3 regions of the Paenibacillus sp. EC2-1 genome follow, and region 2 is predicted to be linked to each of the others. Evidence: riboswitches for the same ligand, from Rfam matches in the RefSeq annotation. Region 2 holds a riboswitch; each other region holds the start of a gene.

Region 1 (3,279 bases), 790 kb from region 2:
TTTTGTTTTGAATCGGGCTCTGCAATATAGAGCAGTTTGTGTCACTATCGTAGCGCTTCATCATAATCCCTCCAAATTGAACTATTATTGTATTTAAGATAAAAAAAACCGGATAACCTGATTACAGGCCTCCGGGTACGATCATGATGAAATATGTTTAAAAGTATGGTGCGTGCTTAATAGAAACAACGCCTATTCTCTCGAATTTCGTCTGGCATCCTAAACGATAACCATCGTCAATCTCTTCAGGATCCAGTCTATTCTCTTCCGCTTCATTCGCAGCGGACATATGCTCCATTCCTTCACTTATATGACAACGACAGCGAGCGCAAGTCCCCCTTTTGCAAAAAGAGTTCCAATCGACCTCATTCCGTTCTGCAAGTTCGAGAATCGTCATACCGACAACCGGAGCAACATCCTGCTCGGTGTTCCTTCCTCGTAACAGTACAAGCTTCTCTTCTGTACTTGCTTGTATACTAGGAGTGGATGCCTCGGAAGCTTCAAGAACAGATTCTTTCTTCTCCCGACCTTTCCAAAATTTAAACACGCTGTACTTCCCTCCTCAAACAGATAGACTAAACTTATGTAATTAGGGAATTTGGCAGAAGATGCTTATGGAGCAATCTCTTGATTTCAAAAATATCATTCAGTTCTGTAATTTCTCTGCCCGTATATTTCTCATAAATCGCTCTTACAAAATTCGCGCCAAAATCATGCATCAGCGTTCCTGCAAATAATCGATCAATAAACTCATTATACTTCATCCCCAACCCCTTAATAAACTCAAAAATGCCTTCGATATCACTTTGCAATAACTCAAATATAATTGGAGGAAACTCATATTCAACCGGTGCAATTGTACTATCAGCGAAATCAATAATATAGAGCTGTCCAATCGAATTGATCAGTACATTGTCACCTGTTAGATCACCATGCACATGAACATAAGTTTGAATCTTATACTCTCTTAGATAATCATTAATTTGCTTGCCTACTTCGGGTGCTACAATATGCCATCTCTCGTTATGTAATGCTCTATTTATAATGAATTCACGACTAAACTCTTCATCAGGACGAATATTCAACTTCGATAAATTATGCTGCATCTCTTCGATGAACTGTTTCTTTTTTTCGAGAGTTAATTGAGTGAAGACATCGCCAGCACTTTCCCCTTCAATATAATCCATAATGAGGTATTTGAATGCATACTTATCCTCTAACGTGCCCGCAGCAACAATGGATGGTGTACGAATCCCTTGCTGGATGGCTCTTTGCATTGCTGTTTGTTCAGCTCTATAATCTAAGTCTGTATCTAAACCCGATTCTAATGGGGCAACAATCTTAATGACATAATCCCCTGTTTTGAACACCGCGTTGGTTCCTGGCTTCAAGTGAGAGATATGCTCTGCTCCAGTCAGTTGTTCTCTTGCAAATATTTCTTCGATTAATAGCCTGAAATCTTCTATGGACTGATAAACAGCTCCCCAGGAATGCCAGTTGTTAATTTCTCTTCGAAATAAGTAAGACATAACGAATAATCCCCCATGTTCATCACTTTGAAATACGATCATATATTTAAAAAGCCCGCGATATTAATCGCGGGCTTTGATTCATTATTAATTAATAGTTCCTACCATCTGAACATAATTCTCTTGACTGATCACGCGGCGTGCAGTTACATAACGAGTCTTATAGTAAGATTCAGACAATTTACTGATTCTTACACCCTTACTTGTTGATGCGTGAGCAAATTGATCATTTCCGACATAAATTCCTGCATGAGAGACTCCACGACCACTTGTATTAAAGAATACCAAATCTCCCATTCGAAGGTCTTCTTGATCAACATGAGTCCCCGCTTTGGCTTGTGCAGCTGATGTACGAGGTAAATCTAGATCATATTGATTCATTATGTACAGAATAAATCCTGAGCAGTCAAATCCACTTTCCGTTGTTCCACCCCATTTATACGGAGTTCCAACCAACTGTGTTACTTGACTTTGAAGCTTTGGCATATCAGCGTATGCTGTGAAGGCGCCAGAAGAAAAAATAAGTGCAGACCCTAGTAATGATATAATGACTTTCTTCAAAACACTTTCTCCCTTCGGTGCCTACGGAGTTAGCTAAGGGTTCGGCTGAAGGTCTCCTATATTCCCTCTATTGCAAGAATAATTCACCCGGATCGGTTCCCCCGTTTTCAAAAACGAAATTCGGCAAAATTCATTAATATTTTGTAACCCTATCATACTGTAATATATTTTGGCTAGATATGTCAATGATATGAGTGACAAAAATGTAATTTCTTCCTCTACTTATTCCTTCTCTCACTATCATTCCCCTATTATTTACCTATCCGTAAACGGTTGGACTATACCAGATGATATTTCAAATGAAGACATCAAAAAAGCAACCGGAAAAATCCGGCTGCTTTTATTCCTACTATTCGACTCTACTAATCTCGTTTAAGCTGCCATAGCTCGGCATGCATCAGCACATCTGAAACATGCCTCAGCGCAGCGCTGGCAGTGTTCATGATCATGCTTTTTGCATTCATTGCCGCATCTCTCACACATCTCTGCACATGCCTCGCAGATTTGTTTGACATAAGAGCTATTAATAGACATTGCATGTGCTGCAAAGGCACATAAATCTGCACACTCCCGATCTAGGCGGATACACTCCTTCATCATTTCCATATGTTCTTCTTCCAGACAAGCGGAATAACAGTGGTTACAAGCTTGCATACAACGTAGACATTCATCAATACATTTCTGCATTTGTTCATGTGACATAGGTAGTTCTCCCTTCAGAATCGAATTTCACCTTTTGCAAAACGAGGCTACCTCTTATTAAACAGAATTTGTGTGGTTTCTGTGTAGAATGGCTATATACTCACAAAATTTTCACAAAATACATCACAATCGAGCTTTCATTGACTAGTCGTTTCAACTTCTTTAAACTGAACTGAACAAGAAAATCGGCAATCAAGAAACATGTATAGAGGTGACTTATGATTAGAGAGATATTTGAAAGCAAAATGGCAACCATCATCGACCCCAATCTAAAACTTCCTTTGATTCAGATTGGATACATCCGAGATGTCATGTTGAAGGAAGACAAAGCTGCACTGACCCTGATCGCTACCGAACAAGATCAGACACAAGGCGTAACAGAAACCCAGAAACAACAGATCGAAGAGCTGCTTCGTACCATAGGAGTATTAAGTATACATATAAGAATAAAGACAGTATCCGAAGAGGAGAAACAACACATATCCAT
Region 2 (3,279 bases):
GCCGTGCAGGAGATGACTTGCCGAGCATGGGTTAAGTATTCAACATTAAAAGATAAGAAGGCATTTAAAGCTTGGATCATTCGTATCTTGATCTATGTTTGTATTGATGAACAGAGACGACGTAAACGGGCAGTACTGTTGCCTGATGAAGAGTTGGAAAAAGCCACTCATGAACATGTTTTTGAAGGATTCAATCATGACAGACTTGTGATATGGTCTCTTCTGAAAAAGGTAAAACCCAAGTATCGCCATGTGCTGCTTCTAAAATACTACAATGACATGACATTATCAGAGATTGCTGCGATTTAAGTTTAAGAGTATGGCCGCCTACGATATTGATGGAGGTACATTGGAGTCTGCGATACGAAATGACTATATACAGGTGATCAACAAGTCGGCGAAATCAGGACCTTACCAGATTACCATCGATGCCGTTACTGCAGACGAGAACAAGTTAATCTTGTTGTATACGGCTACATCAGATTCGACTCAGGAAATATATGATGTGAACAGTGTTCGCATGACAGACATACAAACAGGTCGTTATCTAGGGAATACGTCGAAAATTGGTGGCTTGGAAGGTCAGAGCTGGCAGGGGCGTTCAACGTTAGAACTTGATCGTAGTAAGCCTTTACCGAATCGTATTGAAGTCGATTTCCAAATTGCCTCCGTTGATCCCGGTAAGCTTTCTGATCCCAAGACAGGCACGATCCGTTCAGAGATGAACTATTCAGAGCGAATAAAGGTAGAGTTCGACTTGGACCCGAAATTTTCTTTAACCAAGACGGAGATATATAAACCGGATCAATCGTTCATGCTTGGCGATCATCAAGTGTTGTTATCCAAGGTTGAAGTTTCTCCGCTGATGACAAGAGCTACATTCGTATATAATCCTGGGAAAACAAATAATTTTAAAACTAGAACTTCAATTAGCGAAATGCTTAATCACCATGAAATTGTCTCAGAAACGGCTGAAGGGAAAATGTACAAAGCGCCTAGTATCTCAGGAGGCGGAACTGAGGACGGGATGCAGTATGTATTCGGCAGCAATATGCTGGATGAGCCCCAATCAATCGTTATGAAGTTATCTCCTGAACTCAACAGATCAAAAACAACAGTACAGGAACCTGAAGAGCCTGTAATTGAGCTTAAAATAAAATGAGAGTTCTTAAAAGTTGATCCTATATGGAGAATAGGCACCTAGCGTTCGTGTTTAGTCCACATTAAGTCGCCTTATTGGCTCAAAATCAGATCATTCATAAAAGAAAAGAGCAGACCTAAATGCGTCTGCTCTTTTTTTCTGTAATAACAAGAGCGAAATCGAGATAATTCACGATAATAAGGGTGTTGAGCCTTTGTAATCGGTATCATGAAATTATATCCGGCATTTTTAAACCGATTTGTGTCTCTTTGGATCTTTACAGTAAGTACGGGATGGGAGTAAGATTCATTCATAATCTTGAATGTGATTCCAGTTTGGAAGCAACATTGAATAGTCCTAGATCGCTGAATTCTTAATCAGAAGCGGGGGAACCATTAAGATGAGGCTAATCTCATCTCAGGGGTGAATCACTTGGCTAGTTACTAAGTGTAGGGATACTTTCGATCCCGAATCCGTCAGCTAACCTCGTAAGCGTTATGAAAGAGGATTTGTCGTGAACTTTGTTTCTTCAAGTCACGGGAAAGTCCAACTTTCCTGTGGCTTTTTTGATGTGCCTAAATGCTGATACGGGACGCCGTAAGACACATCCATTCCTTTAATTTTATCCACTGGCGGTGAACTAACGATGGCAGCATTAAAAAGACTTTTGATAGGTCGACCATTGAAATCGAACGAGTTAGGAGAACAAAAACTTAACAAGAAAAAAGCACTAGCCATTCTATCCTCGGATGCTTTATCATCCGTGGCATATGGTCCTGAACAAATCCTACTTGTTCTCATTACAATAAGTGGAGCAGCTCTTTGGTATTCAATACCTATTGGGATCGGAGTATTGGTTCTACTAACGGCCTTGATACTTTCTTATCGTCAGATCATTTATGCTTATCCGCACGGTGGTGGAGCGTATGTTGTATCTAAGCAAAATCTAGGAGTTCTCCCTGGACTTGTTGCCGGGGGTTCTTTACTCGTGGATTATGTTTTGACTGTAGCGGTCAGCGTCTCAGCAGGAACAGATGCATTGACTTCGGCATTTCCAGCACTCCATGAACATACGGTGAGTATAGCTGTTGCATTTGTCATACTGATCACAATTCTAAATCTCCGTGGAGTAACCGAATCTGCTACGGTGTTAGCATACCCTGTCTATTTATTCGTATTTGCATTATTTATTTTGATTGTGGTGGGTATGTACAATATATTCACGGGGCATGTTTCTCCAGATTTACATGCTCCGATCGGTACGCCAGTTGCTGGAATTAGTTTGTTTTTACTTTTAAAGGCATTCGCCTCAGGAAGTTCGGCACTCACAGGCGTTGAAGCGATTTCCAATGCAATTCCTAACTTTAAAGACCCTGCACCTAAAAATGCAGCAAGAACACTAATGGCCATGGGAATCCTATTAGCTGTATTATTCTCAGGGATTGTATTCCTTGCCTATTATTATGGGATAGCACCCACAGCGCAGGAGACCGTCGTATCTCAAATAGCCAATCAGACTTTTGGACGTAATTTTATGTACTTCTTTATCCAGGGAACTACAGCACTTATTCTTATCCTTGCTGCCAACACAGGCTATTCAGCATTTCCACTTCTTGCAGTTAATCTAGCTAAGGATAAATTTATTCCCAGAATGTTTACCGCACGGGGAGATCGGTTAGGATATTCAAACGGTATTATGATTCTCGGCTTCTTATCCATACTGCTGATTATTGCTTTCCATGGTCAAACCGAGCACCTCATTCCCTTATACGCAGTGGGTGTATTTATACCATTCACACTTTCTCAGACAGGGATGATGTTGAAATGGATTCGCGAGAAACCGGAAGGCTTTATGCCAAAACTATTAATTAATACAATAGGTGCCGTGATCAGTTTAACGGTATTCCTAATGTTCTTCATGACTAAGTTTGCTCAGGTATGGCCATTCTTTATATTCTTACCGGTCATCGTGTATCTGTTCTATCGAATTAAGAAGCATTATGATGCTGTTGGTGAACAACTGCGCATCACAACTTGTGAACCATCGGTTGAAATCAAAGGTAATGTTGTTATTCTACCGGTGTCAGGAATAACTCATGTCGTTGAGCATTCATTAAACTATGCGAAGTCTTTATCAG
Region 3 (3,279 bases), 2.3 Mb from region 2:
CGCTTATTCCAAGTCAACACCTCTAAATCAATTTCATTCGAGGGTTGTCTTCGTATAGCTTCATCAGTAATACATTTCACGAATCGTTTACCCATTCCAAGGCCACACCAATCAGGGCGCATACCAAGGCCAATTCGCGTGACACCCTCCATTGGGAACAACTGAGCGAAGCCCCACATTCGATCCTGTTCATCCATAATAGATATATATTGCTGACGACGGATATCCGGATCACCAAATTCAATACCGAGACCCTGCATCTGTTCAAAAGGTAGCCAGCCGTATATATTATACGGAGCTGGATACGTCCATTCACAAACTTCAGCTGCTTGGTCGATCGTCATTGGAATGGCATATAGCTGTTCTGTCTGGTGATTCATAAGTTGTCTCCTTTTTAATTGAGTAAGGAAGAAAAAACCGCCAAAAGAAAGGAAGCTTCTCTTCGCGGATATGATTTAGTATGTTATAAAAAAAATGAGTTATTCTGCTGCAAGATTTTCGTAAAATATGTCATCCAGAATTCGTTTGGCGCCAATATATCGTTCTGCGTAGTAGCTATCACTCAAACGATTGGTAACAACACCTCTGGAAGTAGAGGCATGAGCAAACTTCCCATCCCCGATGTAGATGCCTACATGGGATACCCCGCGGCCAGTCGTATTGAAAAACACGAGATCACCCGGGCGCAAATCTTGGCGGGTTATCGTTGTCCCCATCTCGAATTGGGAGCTCGATTGATGCGGGAGCTTTAATCCCAGCGTAGAGAATATGTACATTGTGAACCCAGAACAATCGAATCCGCTTGTTGTTGTTCCGCCATAACTATATTTTGTTCCAAGAACTTGGTCAATTTCTTGATCTAGCTTGCTGTCTGCAAAAGCACTGTTGATCCCAGAAGTAAGTAGGAGAGTGAGGCCGATAACAGATACGCCTAATTTCTTTAGCATATAAAGACTCCTTCCATGCCTGCGAGGTTAGCTTAAGGGTTCGGTTGAAGGCTATTCGGCACAATGTTCTATGTATAAAAGCCCTTACAATAATGATGGAATGATTACACTGATATTCTATCAGAGGGCTTGTCCTGTTGGCAATTGTTTCTTGCTGTCTTTTCGAGTGGTTTAAATGGTTATGTGACGAAGAAAAAAGACAAATAATGATTCAAATTTACCTGAAACATGTTTAATCATCTGCAATAAGGGTAAATCACAAGTAAGACATGATACCTAAGAAAATAATTAAAAATTATTTTATAAAAAGGTGAACTTTTTGCAAGGTCCATACGTTATATAAGTATAAAGAAAAAGCCGCGAAGGAGATTGTAGAGATCTCATCCGGGCTTAGGTAACGGCTTATATGATAATTAATTATAATTGACAGCGACGGCTTTGTACTTACTCGAGCTCATAACACGCTTAGCGCCTATGTACCGTTTTCCGAAGTAACTGGAATTGAGTGCAGTAATGGTAACACCTTTGGAAGTTGAGGAATGTGCAAATTTACCACCGCCTACATAAATCCCAACATGGGATACGCCTCTGCCGGAGGTATTAAAGAATACAAGATCACCAGCTTTTAGATTGCTCTTTGCTACGGCAGTCCCAACTTTATACTGGGATGCGGATGCACGAGGCAATGTGAGTCCAATTTTCTTGAATACATAACTTGTAAATCCAGAGCAATCGAATCCTTTAGTCGTTGTTCCACCCATTTTATATGAGACACCAATGACTGGTTTGATTGCGTTATTAAGCTTGGAATCAGCGAAAGCGCTTCCGGCACTTAATGTAAGAGCGAGTGTAAGTCCGATCGATATGGCTGTTAACTTTTTTTTCAAGAGAAAGCTCCTTCCAATGCCTGCGAGGTTAGCTTAAGGGTTCGGCTGAAGGTTAGCCTATGATCACTCTGTTGCGAGATCAATGCACCCAAGACGGATCCCCCGCTTCCCATGTAAGGGAATTCGGCTTCTTAATGGTATAAAAAATCTAGTTCTAATATTCGACTGTTTATCCATATGAAAAAGTTACAATAAAGATGACAAAGTTGTTACTATCACATTCGTTATTTTAGCAGAGTATTAACAATTTGGCAAACGAGGAAATTATATTTTTATACGAAAAATCCCAATCCTTTGAGAAGGATTGGGATTTTTTTGGAACGAGAGTATTTTTTAACGTTGCTGTTCATGTGTAAGCCATAGCTGGTACTGTGTTGTGATACTCCAGAGCTGGAATAGACTACTTATAAAATAGCTAGCTTGGTGAATGATCAGACCCATTAGTCCAGCCCATAGGAATGATAATCCACTGAGTAATAGAAGCATGACCATTCCCGTTCCACCAATTATGATTGAGATCAGAGTGACCTTTCCGATATGACGCAAGCAGATCCATAAAGCTGATATCATGCTGGTCCCACCTGTTTTTCCGAACTGCATGTAAAGCAGGCACATCCGAAGCAGATACGCGTAAATTAACCAACCAAGGATGTAAGGGGCTAGATGGAGCAAGGCAGAAGGCTCTCGAATAGCCGCGAATAGAAAAGGAAGCATTTTGGGCACCAGCCAATAAGCTGGCATAAAGGTAAATAGAGTCTCAATTATGTAAAACAGGGTTACTGGTTTCCATAATTGTCTCATTCCTTTAAAGAGGAACAATCCTCGCTCTCCCTTTGCCTCCTGATGAAGATTGTAGAGTATACCTGCTTGAATGAGTGGAGTTAGCACCATCCGAATCATTAGCATAAGTATAAGTATCCAGGCATAGGTGTGAACGTCATTACTCTGTAATAAGGCCATTTCTCCCTCATAGAAATACAGCAGCTTACTAAGCTCACTTGGAGCGGGATCAGGAAATCGCATCAGAAGTGGAACAACGGCTGATTTTACGATCCGGTAAAGAAAATATCCCCACAAAAGCTTGTATAAAAACAACAGAATAATAACATAGAACTGATCTTTTACACTGGTCCAGCCTTTGCCTGTATAGCTTTTCATGTTCTCCCCCCTTACCATGACAGGCTGCCGAACAGTGCCTCTACCAGCTTGTTAATGCTTAGGTTCCAGCGCGTGAGCACTTTCGGATCCATTTCCGCCTTCATATAGTTATTAATATGTTTGTTCTCCAGCACGATTGTAAATTTAGGATCAACCATGGCCCACAGTAATGGAGAGCGATGCTCGATTTTGTACTGCGTTGTTTTTTTCTTACCGTCCCATATTTTTTCTACAGTCCTTCCATCTTCGAAGGCGAATGTAATCGGGATGTTCGTAACCGTGCCCCC

The links. A riboswitch is a leader RNA that binds a small molecule or an ion and turns the genes downstream of it on or off. The one in region 2 is predicted to bind cyclic di-AMP.
Region 1: it holds a riboswitch for cyclic di-AMP, as region 2 does, so the genes downstream of both, ACK8P5_RS15090 (C40 family peptidase) here and ACK8P5_RS11715 (APC family permease) in region 2, are expected to answer to the same signal.
Region 3: it holds a riboswitch for cyclic di-AMP, as region 2 does, so the genes downstream of both, ACK8P5_RS00565 (C40 family peptidase) here and ACK8P5_RS11715 (APC family permease) in region 2, are expected to answer to the same signal.

Annotation. Positions count from the first base shown of each region.
Region 1 is NZ_CP186006.1:3,252,683-3,255,961, forward strand. It holds gene ACK8P5_RS15075 (VOC family protein) at 1-61, opposite strand, end outside; gene ACK8P5_RS15080 (2Fe-2S iron-sulfur cluster-binding protein) at 158-547, opposite strand; gene ACK8P5_RS15085 (phosphotransferase family protein) at 582-1,529, opposite strand; gene ACK8P5_RS15090 (C40 family peptidase) at 1,617-2,090, opposite strand; cyclic di-AMP (ydaO/yuaA leader) riboswitch at 2,094-2,226, opposite strand; gene ACK8P5_RS15095 (four-helix bundle copper-binding protein) at 2,463-2,792, opposite strand; gene ACK8P5_RS15100 (P-loop NTPase) at 3,011-3,279, shown strand, end outside.
Region 2 is NZ_CP186006.1:2,464,765-2,468,043, forward strand. It holds gene ACK8P5_RS11705 (sigma-70 family RNA polymerase sigma factor) at 1-309, shown strand, start outside; gene ACK8P5_RS11710 (DUF4179 domain-containing protein) at 296-1,162, shown strand; cyclic di-AMP (ydaO/yuaA leader) riboswitch at 1,495-1,652, shown strand; gene ACK8P5_RS11715 (APC family permease) at 1,788-3,279, shown strand, end outside.
Region 3 is NZ_CP186006.1:118,044-121,322, forward strand. It holds gene ACK8P5_RS00555 (GNAT family N-acetyltransferase) at 1-380, opposite strand, end outside; gene ACK8P5_RS00560 (C40 family peptidase) at 480-947, opposite strand; gene ACK8P5_RS00565 (C40 family peptidase) at 1,361-1,834, opposite strand; cyclic di-AMP (ydaO/yuaA leader) riboswitch at 1,837-1,973, opposite strand; gene ACK8P5_RS00570 (hypothetical protein) at 2,168-2,992, opposite strand; gene ACK8P5_RS00575 (M1 family metallopeptidase) at 3,004-3,279, opposite strand, start outside.